4 regions of the Blautia sp. HCP3S3_G3 genome follow, and region 4 is predicted to be linked to each of the others. Evidence: riboswitches for the same ligand, from Rfam matches in the RefSeq annotation. Region 4 holds a riboswitch; each other region holds the start of a gene.

Region 1 (4,663 bases), on a different contig from region 4:
AGGAGTAACATTCCTTGGCTTTGGGCTCAGTGTGGATACACCGGCTATTGGTATTATTCTGTCTGAGTCATTGAAACATATCTCAACAGGAATGTGGTGGCTTGTATTCTTCCCGGGTATCATGCTCGTTGCGGTAGTAATGTTGTTTGACAAACTCGGCGATAATGTGAAATTGCTGATAGATCCTGCCAGTGCGCAGGAATAGGAGAGAGAGATGGAACAGAAAAAAAATATATTAAATGTAAAAAATCTTTCCGTATCTTTCAAAATGTACGATAAAGGTCTGGAACAGAAAGATTTAAAGGTAATCAGTAATTTAAATATCAGTGTACAGGAAGGTGAGATACTTGCAATTGCAGGATCATCAGGTTCCGGCAAGAGCCTGCTTGCAAGTGCCATTCTTGGTATTTTACCGAACAATGCATCTGTTGACGGAATAATGACATATTGCGGAATGGAATTAACGGAAGAACTGCAGAAGAAACTTCGCGGAAAGGAAATTGCACTGGTTCCGCAGTCTGTGGCTTATCTGGATCCTTTGATGCATGTCGGAAGTCAGGTGGTTGGTGTAAGAGGAACTCTGGAAAAAATGAGGACAGCTTTTAAACGATATGAGCTGTCAAAAGAGGTGGAGACGATGTATCCGTTTCAGCTTTCCGGAGGAATGGCCCGGAGAATTTTGCTTTCAACGGCAGTGATCGGAGACGCAAGACTGATTGTAGCGGACGAGCCGACACCGGGATTAAGTAAAGAAATGGCAAAGGATGCCATGGGACATTTGCGTTCTCTTGCTGATGAAGGACGTGGTATCATTCTGATTACGCATGATATTGACCTTGCCTTTGAATATGCAGACAGAGTAGCGGTATTTTACGCGGGAACAACTGTTGAGACAGCACCGGTTGAAGATTTTCGCAATGGACCGGAGTCTTTGAGACATCCGTATTCAAAAGCTCTTTGGGAAGCGCTTCCTCAAAATGGTTTTAAACCGATTCCGGGGACACAGCCTTATGCGGGGTCTCTGCCGGAGGGCTGTTTATTCTGGCCGCGCTGCCCTGTGCGGACAGAGGCATGTATGAAAGGTGAAATACCGTCACGCAGCTTGCGGGGAGGGGAGGTATGTTGTATTCATGCTACTTGAAGCGAAAAATATCACATTTTCTTATACGAAAAAGAAGAAGATTCTGGATAATATTTCTCTCGGAATTGAAAAGGGGGAGAGAGTAGCCCTTGTTGGTCCTTCCGGATGCGGAAAAAGTACACTTTCGCAAATTCTGGCAGGTTATATGAAACCGGATAAAGGCGAAGTCTATTTTGACGGCAAATTGCTTCCTGAAAAAGGGTGCTGTCCGGTTCAGCTGATATATCAGCATCCGGAAAAAGCGATTAATCCAAGATGGAAGCTTGGACGAACGCTTACAGAAGCGTGGGAACCGGATCAGGAATTGCTGGATGATATGGGGATTGAGAAGGAGTGGCTTACCCGCTACCCGATTGAATTATCCGGAGGGGAAATGCAGCGGTTCTGTATCGCCAGAGCCATGGGACCTGATACAAAATTTGTAATTGCGGATGAAATGACAACGATGCTGGATGTGATTACTCAGGCACAAATCTGGGAGTTGCTGCTTCATATCGTTGACAAAAGAAATCTGGGCATGCTTGTGGTCACGCATAATCCTTTGCTTGCTGAGCGAATTTGTACCAGAGTGATAGAATTTGATAAGATGTGAAGAGATAAAGAGATGTAATATAACAGCTGCTTCATCAGCAAAACGTCTGACAGCTCTGAGTTTTTGCAAAAGAAAACATAATTTAAGAAAAGAAAGACATATTTCAAAAAATATATTGACATTATATTCACAAAGAATTAATATAAAAAAAATAATATGCCAGACCAAGTGCAGCCATATTGTGGTTGAAAAAGGGAATCAGGTGCGAGTCCTGAGCGATCCGGTCACTGTATTTAGGGAGCGATTTGTTAAAAGGCCATTGTACTGTCATATTCAAATGAGGAGAATTTTATAGATAAAGAAAGAGACTCTCTTTTGAATAATTAAAGTATGAGAAGGCGACGGATAGTGTTGATCTATAAGTCAGGAAACCTGCTTGTTCTGTGAATCTTATACTTCCGATGAAAGTGAGAGATGAAACATGAAAGGTGTGGAGTCTGCTGTTTTCAGCAGACTTTTCTTATTATTGCATGTAATAGCAATAATAATCCGCATACACTGGTGGTATGTACTTTGCTGGCGCAATATGAAAGGAGAACTATCATGAAAAAACAATGGAAAAAGGCGTTAGCATTAGGACTTGTTATGACATGTGTCAGCCCGGTTACAGCCAGCGCAGAAGTAACAATTAACACAGAGCTCAATGGAAAGGATTATGACATTACTTATTCTGAAGTACCGCAGAGAGTTGTCACACTTGCAAATTTTACAACAGAGATGCTTCTGGAACTTGGGCTTTCTGATAAAATTGTCGGTTATGGTTACATGGATAATGAAGTTCCTGAGCAGTATGCGGACGAGTTTTCGAAGCTTACCTGCCTTTCAGAAGCAAGTAATCCTTCTCAGGAAGATCTTCTTGCAGCAGAACCGGATTTTCTGACCGGATGGTATTCTACATTTTCTGACACCAATTTCCCGTATGATTTCTGTGAAGAGAATGGAATTGTACCATACATTCCAAGAGTAGAGTATGCGCCCGCAACGATCGAGTCCGTTTATGAAGATTTTAATAACTTTGGTGAAATTTTCCAAGTACAGGAGAAAGCAGACGAAATCGTTTCAGATATGAAGAATCGTATCGATGCGGTACAGACTGCAGTAGCAGAAAAAGAACCAGTATCCGTATTTCTTTATGATTCCGGTGAAGATGCGCCTTTTACCGCCAGTGCGGGACTTCCTACAGATATGATAGAACTTGCCGGTGGAGAAAATATATTTGCTGATACAGAAAGCAACTGGACTTCTGTTGACTGGGAAGATGTGATTGCAGCAGAACCGGAGTGCATTATTGTGATGGACTATATTGCATCTGATCCTGTAGATCAGAAGATTGATTTTCTTAAAAACAGTGATATTTTAGCTGATATTCCGGCTATTCAGAATGATAATATTATCGTAATTGATTTAACTGATGTAACAGGATGTTACAGAAGCGTAGATGCAATTGAGACAATGGCAAAAGCTTTCCATCCGGATTGCTTCTGAGTGAACTATGTTAAGAAATTCAAAAAAAGGAGTGATGGCCGGTGTTTATATAACACTGGTCGTTCTTCTTATCACAACACTGGTTCTTGCCGTAAACTTTGGCTCTGTGGATATCAATTATAAAGATGTATTTCAGATTATTTACGGAAAAGTATTCAATAAAGATCTGAGCAGTTACAAAAACAGTCAGATTAATATTATATGGGCTTTGAGGCTGCCAAAGGTGATTGTGGCTGCATGTACAGGGAGCGGACTTGTATTGACGGGTATCCTGATGCAGGCGATTACTAAAAATCCTCTGGCAGATCCCTATGTCCTTGGTATTTCCTCCGGGGCTTCTGCCGGAGCTGTTATTTCTCTTCTGATGGGACCGCTTCCTCTGATAGGAAAAGTGCCTCTTGCAGAAAGCTCATTTGCAGGTGCTTTGCTGACGGCAGTAATCGTTTTTGTTTTTGGGTCCAGAAACGGAAAAATAAATACGACCAAGATGATTCTTGTAGGTATGGCGCTGTCTTCCTTTTTTTCTGCGCTAACCAATATTATTATTTTTCTGACTCCTGATTCCAGAAGAGTACAAAGTGCGACGTTCTGGCTGACTGGATCTTTTGCAGGTACGGATTGGTCTGATGTTCCCGTGGCTGTTGGCGTTCTGACTGTAGGAATGATATTGATTCTGCCTTTGACACGGGAACTGGATGCTTTGCTGATCGGAGAAGATATTGCAAGAAATACGGGAGTGAATACTGTACGGATAAAATGGATTCTTATTCTGGTCAGTACACTGCTGACTTCTGTCCTTGTATCAATGAGCGGCGCAATTGGATTTGTGGGATTCGTAATCCCCCATATTACCAGAAACATTGTGGGTGCTGCTCATAAAAGACTGATCTGGTTTTCTGTTTTATTAGGAGCAATTTTCATGGTGTGGGCAGATCTTTTTGCACGTATTATGTTTTCTCCGCAGGAGCTTCCTGTTGGAGTTGTTACGGCACTTTGTGGTACTCCTGTATTTTTATGGATGCTGCGTAAAAGCAGATATTCATTCAGTAAATAGTAGGAGGAGTATGATGAAGAATAAAGACGTAATTCAAGTTAAAAAGCTTGATTTTAATATTGACACTCTGAATATCCTTTCGCAGGTTTCGCTTTCTGTTTCCAAAAATGAGTTTGTTGGATTAGTCGGTCCGAATGGAAGCGGAAAATCCACTCTTTTAAAAAACATATACCGTCACTATACCCCTTCTTCTGGAATGATTTATCTGAACGGAAAAGATGTTTTCAAAATGAAATCGAAAGAAGTAGCTCAGCAAATGGCAATTGTAGCACAGGAGAACCAGCCGGATTTTGATTTCTCTGTCCGGGAAATGGTCATAATGGGGCGATATTCGAGGAAGAAGATGTTTGAACAGGATGACCAGACAGATTTTGAGGTTGTAAGCCAGGCA
Region 2 (4,663 bases), on a different contig from region 4:
TACTTCCTTTTCCGCATAGAGCTCTTTAATACAGTTTACCACAGCTTCTGCGACACCTCCGCTGACTGCAAAGCCCCTGCCGTCAGCACTTGCTCCATGCATGCTGTGCTGTTCTTCAAGCTTCGTAAAATTGATTTTCTTCGCTTCAAACATTCCCATTACTTCTTCAAACGTCAGCACAAAGTCAATATCACTGCGTATCGTCCTTCTGCCCGCTTCCAGTTTTTTGGCTGCACAGGGTCCGATAAAAGCCACTTTACAGCCAGGATGCTGCTTTTTGATCAGTCTTCCTGTCAGCACCATGGGTGTCAGTGCCATGGAAATGCATTCGCTGTATTCAGGAAACAGTTTTTTTGCCATCATGGACCATGCCGGACAGCAGGAAGTCGCCATAAAGGGCAGTTTTTCCGGAACTTCCTCCACAAAATCCCTGGCTTCTTCCATGGTACAGAGATCTGCACCGATTGCTACTTCCACAACATCCGTAAAACCGAGTGCCTGAAATGCAGAACGTATCTTATCCGGTGTCATCTTCGGACCAAACTGTCCTGTCACAGCAGGTGCAATTGCCGCATACACCGGCGTATCACTTTTGATTGCCTGAATAGTCTGGAAAATCTGTGCTTTATCTGCAATCGCGCCAAACGGACAGTTTGCAAGGCACATTCCGCAGGACACGCATTTTTCCTGATCAATGTCCGCTCTTCCGAACTCATCGGAACCAATGGCATCCATCCCGCAGGCTCTTGCGCAGGGACGCTCCAGTTTTACGACAGCTCCATATGCACATGCACTGACGCATTTTCCGCACTTGATACATTTTTCCTGATTAATCACTGATTTTCCATTTTCAAAGGAAACGGCTTTTTTGGGGCAGACCTCTTTGCACGGATGTGCCAGACAGCCCTGGCAGGCATCTGTTACTTTTACTACATTATCCGGACATTTGTGGCAGGCAAACTTGATAATATTGATCAGCGGAGGCTGATAATATTTCTCCGGTCTCACACATTCCAGTGCTCCTTCTGATACGGGAGCATGTTCGGAAGCCGCACGCAGCGGAAGCCCCATGGCAAGACGCATTCTCTCCTTAACAATTGCTCTCTCCAGAAATACGCTTTCCCGATATGTCGAGACTTCTCCCGGAATGATCCTGTATGGAATCTGTTCCATTTGAGACAAGTCTCCATCCTGATAGTCATACGATAATCTTGCTACTTCCGCATAAACGCGCTTCCGGATGTCATTGACTGAAGTATAAACACCTCTCATAATTGTTTTCTCCTTTCTTTATGCAAAAATCCCCGACAGCATTTCCATATCTGTCGGGGTTTCTGCCGGTATCTAATAGTAGCTGATTCAATACCGGCAGAACTTTGGAGGTCTATATTGTGTATTTTTCTTGCTAAGAGCCCATCCATTATTTTTTACATAAATCAGGGTTGTTTTTTACAAAAAAACAGTGGCTGCTACCCATTGCAGACACTTCTATCGGATCATTCTTCCCTTCTGTTACTGTTTCTGTCGTATGACCCGGCTGGATGTTTGCGCTGTATCTGGAGCACATCTCATGTACCAGGCAGGTTTCCTGACTTACAGATCAATGCTCACTTCACCTTCTCACATCTTTATGGGTCATGCAATGGTTATCGAAGCTCGCTCCCTGTATACAGTGACCAGTTCGCTCAGGATTCTCACCTGATTCCCTCTTCAGAGTCCCTGAAAAGGACTCTGCACCTGATACTGCAATATTCAATTACACATCATTAGAATATCAAATTGTTATTCTTCTGTCAATCCCGGTTGCTGTATGTTTAGTGCTCCCTGAACACAATGTTTCAGCAGTCATGCACTAAGGTGTATGGCTGCTTTTTCTAAGGGAAGAACACGATTAAAATGCGGGATAATAATTGTTACTTAAGCATATAATGTGATTGTAGAATATAAAAATGCAACAAGTAACAAAAATCTATTTCAAGAGCGACTGACACATTGATTTTTGAATCCTATCTGGATATAATAGAAAAGAAAAGTGTAACAAGTTGCAAAAATCTTTCGCAAGGAGGCTTTAAGATGGAGATTCGCAGAGATTTTTATTTGGATAAATTGATCAAAAGAAAAAATAATGGACTGATTAAAGTAATCACCGGTATTCGCAGATGCGGAAAGTCCTATTTGCTGAATAACCTTTTTTATCATCACCTACTGGAAAATGGAGTGGACGCTGACCATATCATTCGTTTTGCATTTGATTCAGCAGATAATCTTTATCTCATTGGAGAAAGCCTGATTCAGATTGAAAAGGAAAAGCGTGGAGTTGACCCTAAAAAGTTTATGAAGTATATCCGTTCCAAGGTTGTTGGCGATGGAATGTATTATCTGCTGCTTGATGAAATTCAGATGTTGGATTGTTTTGAAGCTGTTCTGAATGGTTATCTGCGTAAAGATAATATGGATGTATTCGTGACAGGAAGTAATGCCAAGCTCCTGTCCAAAGATATTGCTACTGAGTTCGCCGGTCGTGGCGACGAAGTGCATATGTACCCTTTGAGTTTTGCAGAGTTTATGACTGTTTACAGCGGAGACAAATATATGGGGCTATCCGAGTATATGCTTTACGGTGGTATCCCTCTGGTTGTTCTGCGTGATGGAACCGGAGATAAAGCTGCCGCATTACAGAATCTGTTCAACGAAATTTATATTCAAGATATTACTAAGCGAAATCGTGTGAAGAATATTGGTGAATTGGAAGATCTGTTAAATATCCTTTCTTCGGCTATTGGTTCGCTGACCAATCCCGAAAAATTGAAGAACACTTTCAAGACTGTAAAGAAATCCAGAATCACTTCCGCTACCATTAAGAAATATCTGGATTATTTTGAGGATTCTTTCCTGATCGAATCAGCACAAAGATACGACATTAAAGGAAAAGCATATATCGAAACTCCAAAGAAATATTATTTTTCCGACCTTGGACTTCGCAACGCCAGAATCAACTTCCGCCAGTTTGAGCAGACTCATTCTATGGAAAATGTGATTTATAATGAACTTCGTATGCGTGGCTACAGCGTAGATGTAGGGGTAATACCGATTGCGGAAAGAGATCCGGATGGTAAGGTAATTCGTAAACAACTGGAAGTGGATTTTGTATGCAATCTTGGTTCTTCCAGATACTACATTCAGTCTGCTTACTCGCTGCCTGATGAAGCGAAACGTACTCAGGAAATCAGACCATTCAGAAAAATTGATGATTCTTTCAGGAAGATCATTATTACAAAAGATATTGTGCAGCCTTATTATGATGACTATGGTATCCTGACCGTGAACATTTATGATTTCCTTCTGGATACGCAGATTCTGGGAAAATAAATTTTATCTATAGCGGCAGTAATGTCCTGACAGTTTCTGATATTTCATCACTTCATCTCCCATGGGAAAAGCACGAACGCCCTGTCCCGGGCATAGAATAAATAGAAATCCCCTTTGAGGTGAAGATTTGAAGGCTTTTTTGAAACCTTTGACATCTGCTGAAGAAAAGTATTATCTTCAACGTTACCAGGGGGGCGATTTAGAAGCAAGGCAAATCCTGATTGAACATAATCTTCGTCTTGTAGCCCATGTTGTCAAGAAATATCAGGGTACAGACGAAGATCTGGACGATTTGATTTCCATCGGCACGATAGGCCTGATCAAAGCCGTTTCCACCTTTGATTCCGACAAAGCCACCAGGCTCTCTACCTATGCGGCACGATGTATTGATAATGAGCTTCTGATGATGCTTCGGTCAAAAAAAAAGCATTCCAGAGAAGTATCCCTCTCTGAACCCATAGGTACCGACAAAGAAGGCAATGAAATCAGCCTTCTGGATATCCTCGAAAGTCCGCCGGTAGATGTGGTAGAGGAATACTCCACCAGAAAAGACATCCAGCTTCTGATGGATTCTCTGGAATCTTCTCTTACGCCAAAAGAGTATCAGGTAATCTGTTTCCGGTACGGACTTTTTGGAAATGAAGAACAGACACAGCGGGAAATTGCAAAAGAACTGCACATCAGCCGCTCCTATGTATCACGTATTGAAAAAAATGCACTGCAGAAACTGCGTGCATTGTTTAAAGAATCCACATAACTGATAAGTAATAAATTCGTATAAAATGTCAGGAGGAAACGGTATTTTACCCTGACTTTTTATATTACAGAAAAATGCTTCCTTCCTGACAGACAATTTCGTCATCTCATCTGTCTGATTCGGAAGGAAGCATTTTTTATTCATCATCTTTATCGATCTTCTTTATTAATCTTCTTTTTTATCAATCTTTTTTATTATTGATCTTCTTTATTATTAATCTTCTTTATCCGTTTTCTCCGCTCTTCTAAGCAGATCATAAACTTCAATTTCCTCTCCCAGATTCACGAACAATTTCTGCTGCGGGTGCGGTGCACTTTCCACAAAATTTCCCTCTTCATCATAAATGGCCCGCACAACAACACTTAAATTGCGTCCGTCCGGCTTCATGATCTCAATGGTCTCTCCCACAGTAAATTTATTTCTCTGAGTGATCTGTACATATCCCCGCTCATCCAGCGCTTCTGCATAACCCAGATATGTGTACTCTTTTACATAGGTGTTATTATCGTATATCTGCGTATTCTGATCCGGCTTGCC
Region 3 (4,663 bases), on a different contig from region 4:
AATACCGAAAACCATCAGCAAAAAGCAGAGAACAGCACTGGAGATCATGGAAGTATAGACTGCGGTTTTCATTCCATTGAAGTCTCTGGCTCCGAAAAACTGAGATACGATCACAGAGCATCCGATGTTGCATCCAAAGGCGAATGCAATAAAGATCAGAGTGATCTCATAGCTGTTTCCTACAGCGGCGAGGGCGTTTTCTCCAATGAATTTGCCTGCGACAAGACTGTCGGCAATGTTATAGAGCTGCTGAAAGATAATGCTGCCAAAGAGGGGCAGACAAAATTTCCAAAGTACATTTTCCGGTCTTCCGACCGTAAGATCCTGGTTCATGGTTGGTAAATCTCCTTTTTGTTTTTTCTATCCTGTGGTATTATACTGATTATAAAGTAATATGTAAAAAGTATATTTCATATATCAGCTATATCAAAATAATATGACTGGAGGACATGAGATATGGCGGTGACTTATGATTATTACCGGATCTTCTATTTTGTTGCAAAATATCGCAGCTTTACGCGGGCTGCACATATTCTGATGAATAGTCAGCCTAATATCACAAGGGCGATGAATAATCTGGAGCAGGAACTGGGCTGTACGCTTTTTCTGAGATCCCACAGAGGAGTGACGCTGACTCCGGAAGGGGAAAAGCTGTTTGCCCATGTGCAGATCGCGCAGGAACAGTTTCAGGCTGCAGAAGCAGAGCTTGCCAGTGATAAAGCATTGCAGAAAGGACATGTTTCTCTGGGTGTCAGTGAAATTGCCATGCATTGTCTTCTTCTTCCTGTTCTTCGAAAATTTCACCTGGCTTATCCCGGTGTACATATCCGCATTACGAACTGTTCGGCACCTCAGGCAATCAATGCCGTGAAAAGCGGACAAATGGAATTTGCAGTAGTAACTATGCCGGAAGAAATGGATAAAGCAGTGCACAAACTGCCGCTTGCGGAGGTTCAGGATATTGTTGTGGCAGGAGAGCAGTTTGCCGGATTGCGGGACAGGACGCTTGGTATTGAGGAAATAACGGAGTATCCTTTGATATGCCTGGGAAGAGATACAAAAACGTTTGAATTTTACAGTCATTTGTTTGCAGATTACGGGCTTGTACTGGAACCCGATATTGAGGTGGCTGCGACAGACCAGATTCTGCCGCTGGTAAAAAATGATCTTGGACTGGGATTTTTGCCAGGAGCGCTGGCAGAAGATGCAATCCATAAAGGGGAAGTGTTTGAGATTCACCTGAAGGAAAAGATACCTGCACGGCATATCTGTATGGTGTGGGATCCGGGGCGCCCGATTGGAATCGCTGCCAGGGAATTGGAAAAAATGATTCGTGAGTCGGCTCACCCGGAGAAACAGGGTTCCTGAATTATTCTTCAGATAAGACGCCGGTTTTCTTCATAAGATCGGCAAGTTCCTGGTATTTGCCTGTGACGTAGCCGTAGTTTTCTTTTTTGTGAGGCAGCTGGCAGTTGGTACAGTCTTTGATTCCTTTTTCCGTGATGCGGAAATTCCCGCCGCATTTGGTGCCCAGAGCATAAAGCGGACAGTAACAGAACAGACAGTTAAAATTATCCGGATCAGCACCTGCGTGGCAGGGAAAGTATTCACATTTTTTGTGGCTGAAATAAGAATATTCTTTGTCTTCCCAGTATTTCTTTTTCATGATAAGCTCCTTTTGATGAAATGGAATTTTGAGGATGCAGAAATTGTGTTCAATAAAAGTGAACAGATTCCTTTATAAAAAATAAGATGACAGGATTGCAGGAAAATGCGGAGCACTTTCCTGTAATATAAAAAAATCGACGTCAAATAACGTCGAAAGTGTAGTAGGAGGGACGATCTGCTTCGGGGTAGACAATGCATCATTCAAATATGCGGAGGGAATGAACGCATCCGAAGCAGTATCGCCTGCCATTTAATCATGCCTTCTCAGGCAGCTGCTGATAAGCAGCGTATAATTCATACGAACAGGCGAATTCCATAAAAAAATGCCTGCTTCCTAAAAAGCAGACAACGCCATGTGATTGCGGATATCACAGGTTGGTTGTTACACTTTACACGGAAGTTTAACCTCGCCATATAAAGCAGGTTTCCTGACTTCAGAATCATCGCTCATTCTCCCCTTCTCATACAATTGTACAATGGGATATCGAGAACTTACTCCTCTGTTACAGTGACCGGATCGTTCAGGACTTTCACCTGATTCCCTTTTCTGTCCACCACGCGGATAGTGGCCAGCACTTCATATGTTCTATATGGAATTATACTGGTATTATAATAACACTAATTGCATCAGGTGTCAACTGTGTTTAGCTGATTTTTGCTGCCGGATTATTTTCTTTCCGGCAGCATAGACATCTTATGAAATTCTTTTATCACAAGGACGATTGCGAGAATTCCTGCAGCAGCATCGGAAATAGGACCTGCAAACATGATACCGTCGATTCCCATGAAAATCGGGAAAATGATCATCAGAGGTACCAGAAAAATAATCTGTCTCGTCATGGAAAGAAAAATTCCCTTCGTGGCTTTTCCGATGGAAGTGAAGAAATTGGAAGTTACCGGCTGCAGTCCGTTAAAGAAGGTGCAGAACAGAAAAATCCGGAAAAATTTTACGGCAAACTGGTAATATAATTCATCTCCGTTTCCGAACAGACTGATAATCTGACGTGGGAACAGCTGGAAACAGATAACCCCGAGAATGGCTACGACAGTAGCAGCACCGGCGGCTTTTAAGTAAGTCTCTTTTACGCGGGAATATTTAACGGCACCGTAATTGAAGCTGATGATCGGCTGCGCTCCCTGAGAAAGTCCGATGACGATGGAAAGAAACAGCATGTTGACTTTCATAACGATTCCTACCACTGCCAACGGAATATCGCTGCCGTACTCGGAAAGAGAACCGTAGTGACGCAGTGTATTATTCATAAGAATCTGCACGACCGTAATGGCAAGCTGGTTCAGGCATGCGGCAGAACCAAGGGATATAACGGCTTTCAGACATCTCGGATCAGGGATGAAATCTTTGATCTTTAGTGAAGAGTGCATGTACTTTGGCAGGTATACGAGTACCAGAATTGCAGAAAAAATCTGGCCGATGACGGTTGCCCATGCAGCTCCCTGAATTCCCCATCCGAATACAAAAATAAAAATCGGATCGAGAATGGTGTTGATGACAGCTCCGGAAAGTACCATGATCATGGAATATGTAGGTTTGCCGTCTGCACGGATTAGGTGATTTCCCCCTGTGCCAAGCATGTAGAAAGGAAAACCAAGGGAAGTGATTCCTACATAAGCCAGAGAATATTCCAGTGTCTGGTCAGTGGCACCGCATGCCAGAACGACCGGTTTCAGAAAGAGACGGATGACCAGGCAGAAAAGAATACCGGAGAGAAGCAGTGTCCCGAAAGCCGTACCGGCAATCTTTTTTGCATGCTCTTCCTGACCGCGGCCAAGGGCAAGGTTGAAATTGGCTGCACCACCGATACCAAGAAGCAGGGCAATCGCTACAGTAATCGTGGTCATGGGAAAGGCGACATTGGTAGCTGCATTTCCAAGCATTCCTACTCCCTGACCGATAAAAATCTGGTCAACGATGTTATAGAGTGCGCTGACCAGCATACTGATGATACTTGGAATTGCAAATTTGCGCAGAAGACTTCCGACCGGTGCATAACCGAGCGGATTTTCGGCGTTTAATGAGTTGGCATTTGTCTTCATAGATGAATCCTCCTTATGTGAATCAGCAGGAATCCCGGTCATATATGACCGGGATTCCGTACTTTGAATTTTCATCTTGTCTGCAGAAAAACTTTCAGCTGTGGAAGCTGATTATTGAGAATCAGACTTTCCGGGAACATGGCCTGATGAACAAATTCTTCTGCATAAGTAAAATCTCCGATATGGTCTGAGCCGTGACTGTCACTGGACAATACAACAGGAACCTGATATCTGGCACAGCAGCGCAGAATTTCGTAATTGTTAGCTGTGGTATCTCCACGGTAGCCATAGGGAGCAAGGGAAGCTTCGTTGATCTCAAAAATAACCTGATGTTCTTTGGCACAGACAGCCAGTACTTCATAATCTACCGGATAATGAGGATTGTCACAATGTCCCAGAATTTTTACATGAGGATTTTTCATGACATTCAGATAAGCCCGGGTATTTTCCTCCCGTGTCCCGCTGCGGTAATTCTGTGCATGCATACTTGCAATGGCGTAATCCAGCCTGGAGAGAAGGTTCTCTTCCAGATCCAGTGTTCCCTCTGTGTCCAGAATATTTAATTCAATTCCATACAGCAGTTCTACTCCGAATCGTTTCCTGGGGGAAAACGTAAGACTGCGAAAATAGGAAGGTGTTCCTGCAGCCAGAGTGGCGGGACCGTGGTCTGTGATGCCGAGAAGCTTTATGCCCCGTGCAGCTGCCTGCTTCGCCATTTCGGAAATGGTACAGGTGGTGCCGTGACCACTGGCAATGGAATGTGTATGCAGATCGGAAAGATACATAGTCTCAATCCCTTTCTTAATAAACGGAAATGCCTGTCCACACAGACATCCTGAATGACAGAAGTTGATTATCATGCATTTGTGCTCCTGCTTTTCGGCGAAAAAAGAAACACTATTTTCAGTATGGCAGAGGGGAAATAGATTGTCAAGGAAAA
Region 4 (4,663 bases):
TCCATATACAGGTGATACCCCTGCCGGATAATTCCCGGCTTGTCACGCAGCAGCACAACGATTACAAACAGTTTATTGGGATTTCTTATTTTCTGTTCCTCAAGGAATTCACTGCCGCTGCACAGAATATCCTCCAGAATGAAAAACTGATGATCATAGGAGCCTTCCGGAATCTTTACCTGAAGTTTCCAGTTTTTTTCTGTATATTTCAGCCTGGATGTCTGATCCTGATTCGGAATCTGTTCTGTGTAGTAGGCATCTTTGACCACCGTCTGCAAAGTTTCCTCCAGTTCCAGCCATACGGCAATTCTTACAGACTGAGGAGGCGGTCCTTCTTCCTCGGAAGGTTTGCGGCCCTGCGCACATGCCCCGCAGTGTCCCTCTTTCGCCTGACTTCCCTCTTCGTCTTCATGTACGGACGAATGCTGCGCATAATAACTCTTCCGATAAGTTTCATGTCCGTAATAATGATACATTTTTCTTTTTTCCGGATCTGACAATACTGCATAAGCTTCCTGTATTTCCTGAAAACGCTCCTTATCTTCCTCTGCTCCAGAAGAAGAATCCGGATGATATTTCTTTGCAAGTTTTCGGTAGGCAGCTTTGATCTCAGCCTGCGAAGCATCTCTTCCCACGCCCAGTATATCATAATAACTCTTCATGCAATTCCTCCTTTTCCCTGATGAATTACACCAATGCACATCAGATGCAGCCGTTCCAGTCTGTTGTTTCCCCTGCGGGTATTTGCTTTACCTATACAATACCACAAAATCCATAGTTTTTTAATAGGATTTTTACTTTTTACAGCAGAGAATTTGTTGATTTCATTTATGGAAGAGAATTGACAAAACATCAAAATATGTTACTATTAATGAAGAAAAATAAACGTACAGGGAACTGCAAAAGGGAAGTAAGTGAAATGCTTACACGGTCACGCCGCTGTATGGGAAGAGCCGCAGTCTGCAATGCCACTGGAATCATCCGGGAAGGCTGACTGCAGCATGGATGCCCGAGTCAGAAAACCTGCCCTGTATACAGAATTTACACAGGTTACGAACGATGGCCTTGTGTGAGAACAGATTGGCTTATGATATCTTTCTTCTGAATCATATTCACAAATTCCGTATCTGTTCTTTTAGCAGCCTGTCGGGATCCAGAACCCTGCAGGCATTTTTTTTGCCATCAGAAGGGAGTTTCTATGAATAAACGTCAAAAACAACTGCTGATTGTTCTGTGCATCCTGTCCCTCTCTTTCGGAATCGTCCGGACAGCTAACGCCATGCACATTATGGAAGGTTATCTTCCGGCAGGATACTGCATCGCATGGGGCACATTATGCATCCCGTTTCTTTTTGCAGGATTTCTTTCCATCAAAAAAACATTGGATGAACACCGGAATCTGATCACTCTGCTTGCTATGTCCGGTGCCTTCATCTTTGTGATTTCCTCACTGAAGATTCCTTCTGTGACAGGAAGCTGCTCACATATGACAGGAACCGGGCTTGGTGCGATTCTTTTCGGACCTTCCGCTGTTTCCATCCTTGGGCTGATCGTATTGCTGTTCCAGGCAATCCTTTTGGCTCACGGCGGACTGACCACCATCGGTGCCAACACGTTTTCCATGGCTATTGCAGGTCCTTTTGTCTCCTACGGCATTTATCTTCTCTGCAAAAAAGCGCGGCTCAACCGGAAAGTAACGGTCTTTCTTGCTGCAGCCATCGGGGATCTTTTCACCTATTGCATCACCGCTTTCCAGCTGGCTCTTGCACACAACACAGATACTACCTTTGGTGCTGCCCTGGGCAAATTTATGCTTGTTTTTGCACCTACCCAGATTCCTCTTGCAGTGATCGAAGGAATCATTACCATGGTAATTGTTATGGGACTGGAATCCTATGCCAGACCGGAGCTTCGGGCTGTCGGATATTTTAAGGAGAATCAATAATATGAAAAGAACTGTTTTCATTGCTGTCATTGCTGTTTTTCTGATTGCACTTGTTCCTTTATTTGTATTAAAAGATGCCGATTTCGGCGGTTCGGACGATGCCGGCAGCACGGTTGTAGAAGAAGTCGATTCTTCCTATGAACCATGGGCTGCCCCTGTTCTGGAAAAGCTTCTGGGAAGAGAACTTCCGGGGGAAGTGGAAAGTCTCTTCTTCTGCATCCAGACGGGAATCGGTGTTGGAATCATTGCCTTTTTCATGGGGCGCTTTGTAGAACGGAAGAAATGGATGAAAAATGATAATCCGAATGGGAGCGAATCATGATCACAATCGATAAACTCTGCTACCGTTCCGGTCTCCGGTATGAAAATGCCGGAGAAAAATTTGCTTTCTCCATAGCCACACTCTGTATCTGTGTTGCCAGCCGTTCTATTGCAGTAGCCTGTATCGTACTGCCGGTTATGGGAATTCTTACCGTCTGGAAGGGAAGCGTTCCCTTTTCCAGATACCTTCACTATATGACCGTACCTCTGGCATTTATGCTGCTCAGTACAGCCGCTGTCATGTTCCATATCCGGCAAAGCCCCATGGATCTGTTTGCAGTTCCTCTTGGCAGCTGGTATTTCACCACAAATATGCATTCCCTGCTTTATGGCATTCAGCTGATTCTTACAGCTCTGGCTTCCGTTTCCTGTCTGTACTTTCTTTCTTTTACCACACCAATGCCTGACATTCTGGAAGTCTTAAGGAAACTCCACTGTCCGAAACTTCTGATTGAACTGATGCTTCTGATCTACCGTTTCATCTTTGTTCTGCTTGACACAGCTTCTGCACTCACTACTTCACAGAACTGCCGTCTCGGAAACAGGGACTACAAAACATCCATCCGGTCTTTCGGAATGCTGGGTTCTGCACTGATGATCCGGGCAGTACAGCGCTCCAATAAATTGTATGATGCCATGGAAGCCAGATGTTATGACGGAACGATCCGTGTTCTGTCAGAAAGCCGTCCGCCCAGAAAAAAAATCGTTGCGGCAATTATCTTATTTGACACGGCTTTGTTTTTATTTGCCCTATGGAGGAAATTTTTTATATGAACACACACGACGACGTTATCCTGAAAGCAGAAAATCTGTATTTTTCCTATGATGACGATGCATCCCATTCTCTCAACGGACTTTCCCTGGAGATCCGCCGCAAAAAGAAAATTGCTTTTATGGGTGCCAACGGAAGCGGAAAATCCACTTTTTTCCTCTGCTGCACCGGTATCTGCCGCCCGCAGTCAGGAAAACTTTATTACAAAGGAAAAGAATACTCCTATTCCAAAAAAGATCTTCTGGAATTGCGAAGTAAAATCGGAATCGTTTTTCAGGATCCTGACAATCAGCTTTTTTCTGCCAGTGTTTATCAGGAGATTTCTTTCGGTATCCTGAACCTCGGCGTGCCACAGGAACAGGCCCGACAGGAAGTGGAAGAAGTCATCGATACGCTGGAGATCACACCCTTCCGGCACAAGCCTACTCATGCCTTAAGCGGCGGTCAGAAAAAACAGGTTTCCATTGCGGATATCCTGGTGATGCATCCGGATATCATTATTCTGGACGAGCCTTCTGCTGCACTGGATCCCAGACATACCACCATGGTAAATCAGATTGTCAATCGGATGACTGAACAGGGAATTACTGTGATGATGGCCACCCATGATGTCAATTACGCTTATGAATGGGCTGACGAAGTGGTACTGTTTCACGAGGGAAAAGTTCTGATACACGGAACACCGGAGCAGGTATTTTCCAACCGCGCCGCACTGAAACAGACGAATCTGGAGCCGCCGGTGGTTCTGGAGCTTTTCGAAAGTCTCTGCCAGAAACAGATTCTGAAAACCTCACTTCCGCTCCCCAGAAATTTAAAAACACTGGAAAAATATATTTCCGATATTCATCTAAACCCATGTTACGGAGGAAAAAATACCATGTCAACAAACGCCAAAAAGGCCATTCTGGCAGTCAGTTTCGGGACAAGCCATGAGGATACAAGAAAGGTAACCATTGATGCCATTGAACAGGATATTCAGGCTGCATTTCCGGATTATGCACTCTACCGTGCATGGACCAGTAAAATGATCATCCGCAAACTGAAAAGCCGGGATAATATTCATGTGAATACTGTCAAAGAAGCCATGGAACAGATGCGCGCAGACGGAATCACCGACATTCTGATCCAGCCTACCCACGTGATCAATGGTATCGAAAATGATCTGATGAAAGAAGATGCTCTCGCCTATCGCGATGATTTCCATTCCATTTCATTTGGGGATCCTCTGCTTACTACAGAACAGGACAGTCTTGACGTAATCCGTGCAGTTGCAGAAGAATTTTCAGATCTGAAGTCAGACGAAGCACTGGTTCTTATGGGACACGGAACCACGCATTATGCCAACGCGATTTATGCAGCACTGGATTATACCTTTAAAGACAAAGGATATCCCAATATTTTTCTTGGAACCGTAGAGGCCTATCCTTCTATGGAAACTCTGATGAAAATGGTTCGAAACTATCAGCCAAAGAAAGTGATTCTTGCTCCTTTCATGATCGTGGCAGGAGACCACGCAAAGAATGATATGGCTGGAGATGATCCACAGTCCTGGTACAGCCAGTTCAAAGCAGCCGGTTTTTCCACAGAAACAGTCATCAAGGGTCTTGGCGAATATCCGGGAATCC

The links. Region 4 has a riboswitch for cobalamin ahead of ACTNEW_RS14240 (energy-coupling factor ABC transporter permease). Riboswitches for the same ligand answer to the same signal wherever they lie in the genome.
Region 1: linked by a shared signal. The riboswitch ahead of ACTNEW_RS00780 (ABC transporter substrate-binding protein) and the one ahead of ACTNEW_RS14240 (energy-coupling factor ABC transporter permease) in region 4 are both predicted to bind cobalamin.
Region 2: linked by a shared signal. The riboswitch ahead of ACTNEW_RS00710 (4Fe-4S dicluster domain-containing protein) and the one ahead of ACTNEW_RS14240 (energy-coupling factor ABC transporter permease) in region 4 are both predicted to bind cobalamin.
Region 3: linked by a shared signal. The riboswitch ahead of ACTNEW_RS12595 (cysteine-rich small domain-containing protein) and the one ahead of ACTNEW_RS14240 (energy-coupling factor ABC transporter permease) in region 4 are both predicted to bind cobalamin.

Annotation. Positions count from the first base shown of each region.
Region 1 is NZ_JBQHXR010000001.1:153,338-158,000, forward strand. Features, by position in the region: gene ACTNEW_RS00765 (ABC transporter permease) at 1-205, shown strand, start outside; gene ACTNEW_RS00770 (oligopeptide/dipeptide ABC transporter ATP-binding protein) at 215-1,141, shown strand; gene ACTNEW_RS00775 (ABC transporter ATP-binding protein) at 1,131-1,733, shown strand; cobalamin riboswitch at 1,883-2,127, shown strand; gene ACTNEW_RS00780 (ABC transporter substrate-binding protein) at 2,277-3,218, shown strand; gene ACTNEW_RS00785 (FecCD family ABC transporter permease) at 3,226-4,272, shown strand; gene ACTNEW_RS00790 (ABC transporter ATP-binding protein) at 4,286-4,663, shown strand, end outside.
Region 2 is NZ_JBQHXR010000001.1:137,309-141,971, reverse strand. Features, by position in the region: gene ACTNEW_RS00710 (4Fe-4S dicluster domain-containing protein) at 1-1,272, opposite strand, end outside; cobalamin riboswitch at 1,562-1,756, opposite strand; gene ACTNEW_RS00705 (ATP-binding protein) at 2,074-3,369, shown strand; gene sigK (RNA polymerase sporulation sigma factor SigK) at 3,497-4,126, shown strand; gene ACTNEW_RS00695 (peptidase U32 family protein) at 4,340-4,663, opposite strand, start outside.
Region 3 is NZ_JBQHXR010000017.1:35,783-40,445, reverse strand. Features, by position in the region: gene ACTNEW_RS12605 (MATE family efflux transporter) at 1-333, opposite strand, end outside; gene ACTNEW_RS12600 (LysR family transcriptional regulator) at 457-1,368, shown strand; gene ACTNEW_RS12595 (cysteine-rich small domain-containing protein) at 1,370-1,666, opposite strand; cobalamin riboswitch at 2,070-2,263, opposite strand; gene ACTNEW_RS12590 (MATE family efflux transporter) at 2,335-3,723, opposite strand; gene ACTNEW_RS12585 (phosphatase) at 3,795-4,583, opposite strand.
Region 4 is NZ_JBQHXR010000026.1:17,292-21,954, forward strand. Features, by position in the region: gene ACTNEW_RS14235 (DnaJ domain-containing protein) at 1-662, opposite strand, end outside; cobalamin riboswitch at 876-1,045, shown strand; gene ACTNEW_RS14240 (energy-coupling factor ABC transporter permease) at 1,199-1,945, shown strand; gene ACTNEW_RS14245 (energy-coupling factor ABC transporter substrate-binding protein) at 1,947-2,267, shown strand; gene cbiQ (cobalt ECF transporter T component CbiQ) at 2,264-3,040, shown strand; partial or broken gene ACTNEW_RS14255 (energy-coupling factor ABC transporter ATP-binding protein) at 3,037-3,645, shown strand; gene ACTNEW_RS14260 (sirohydrochlorin cobaltochelatase) at 3,916-4,663, shown strand, end outside.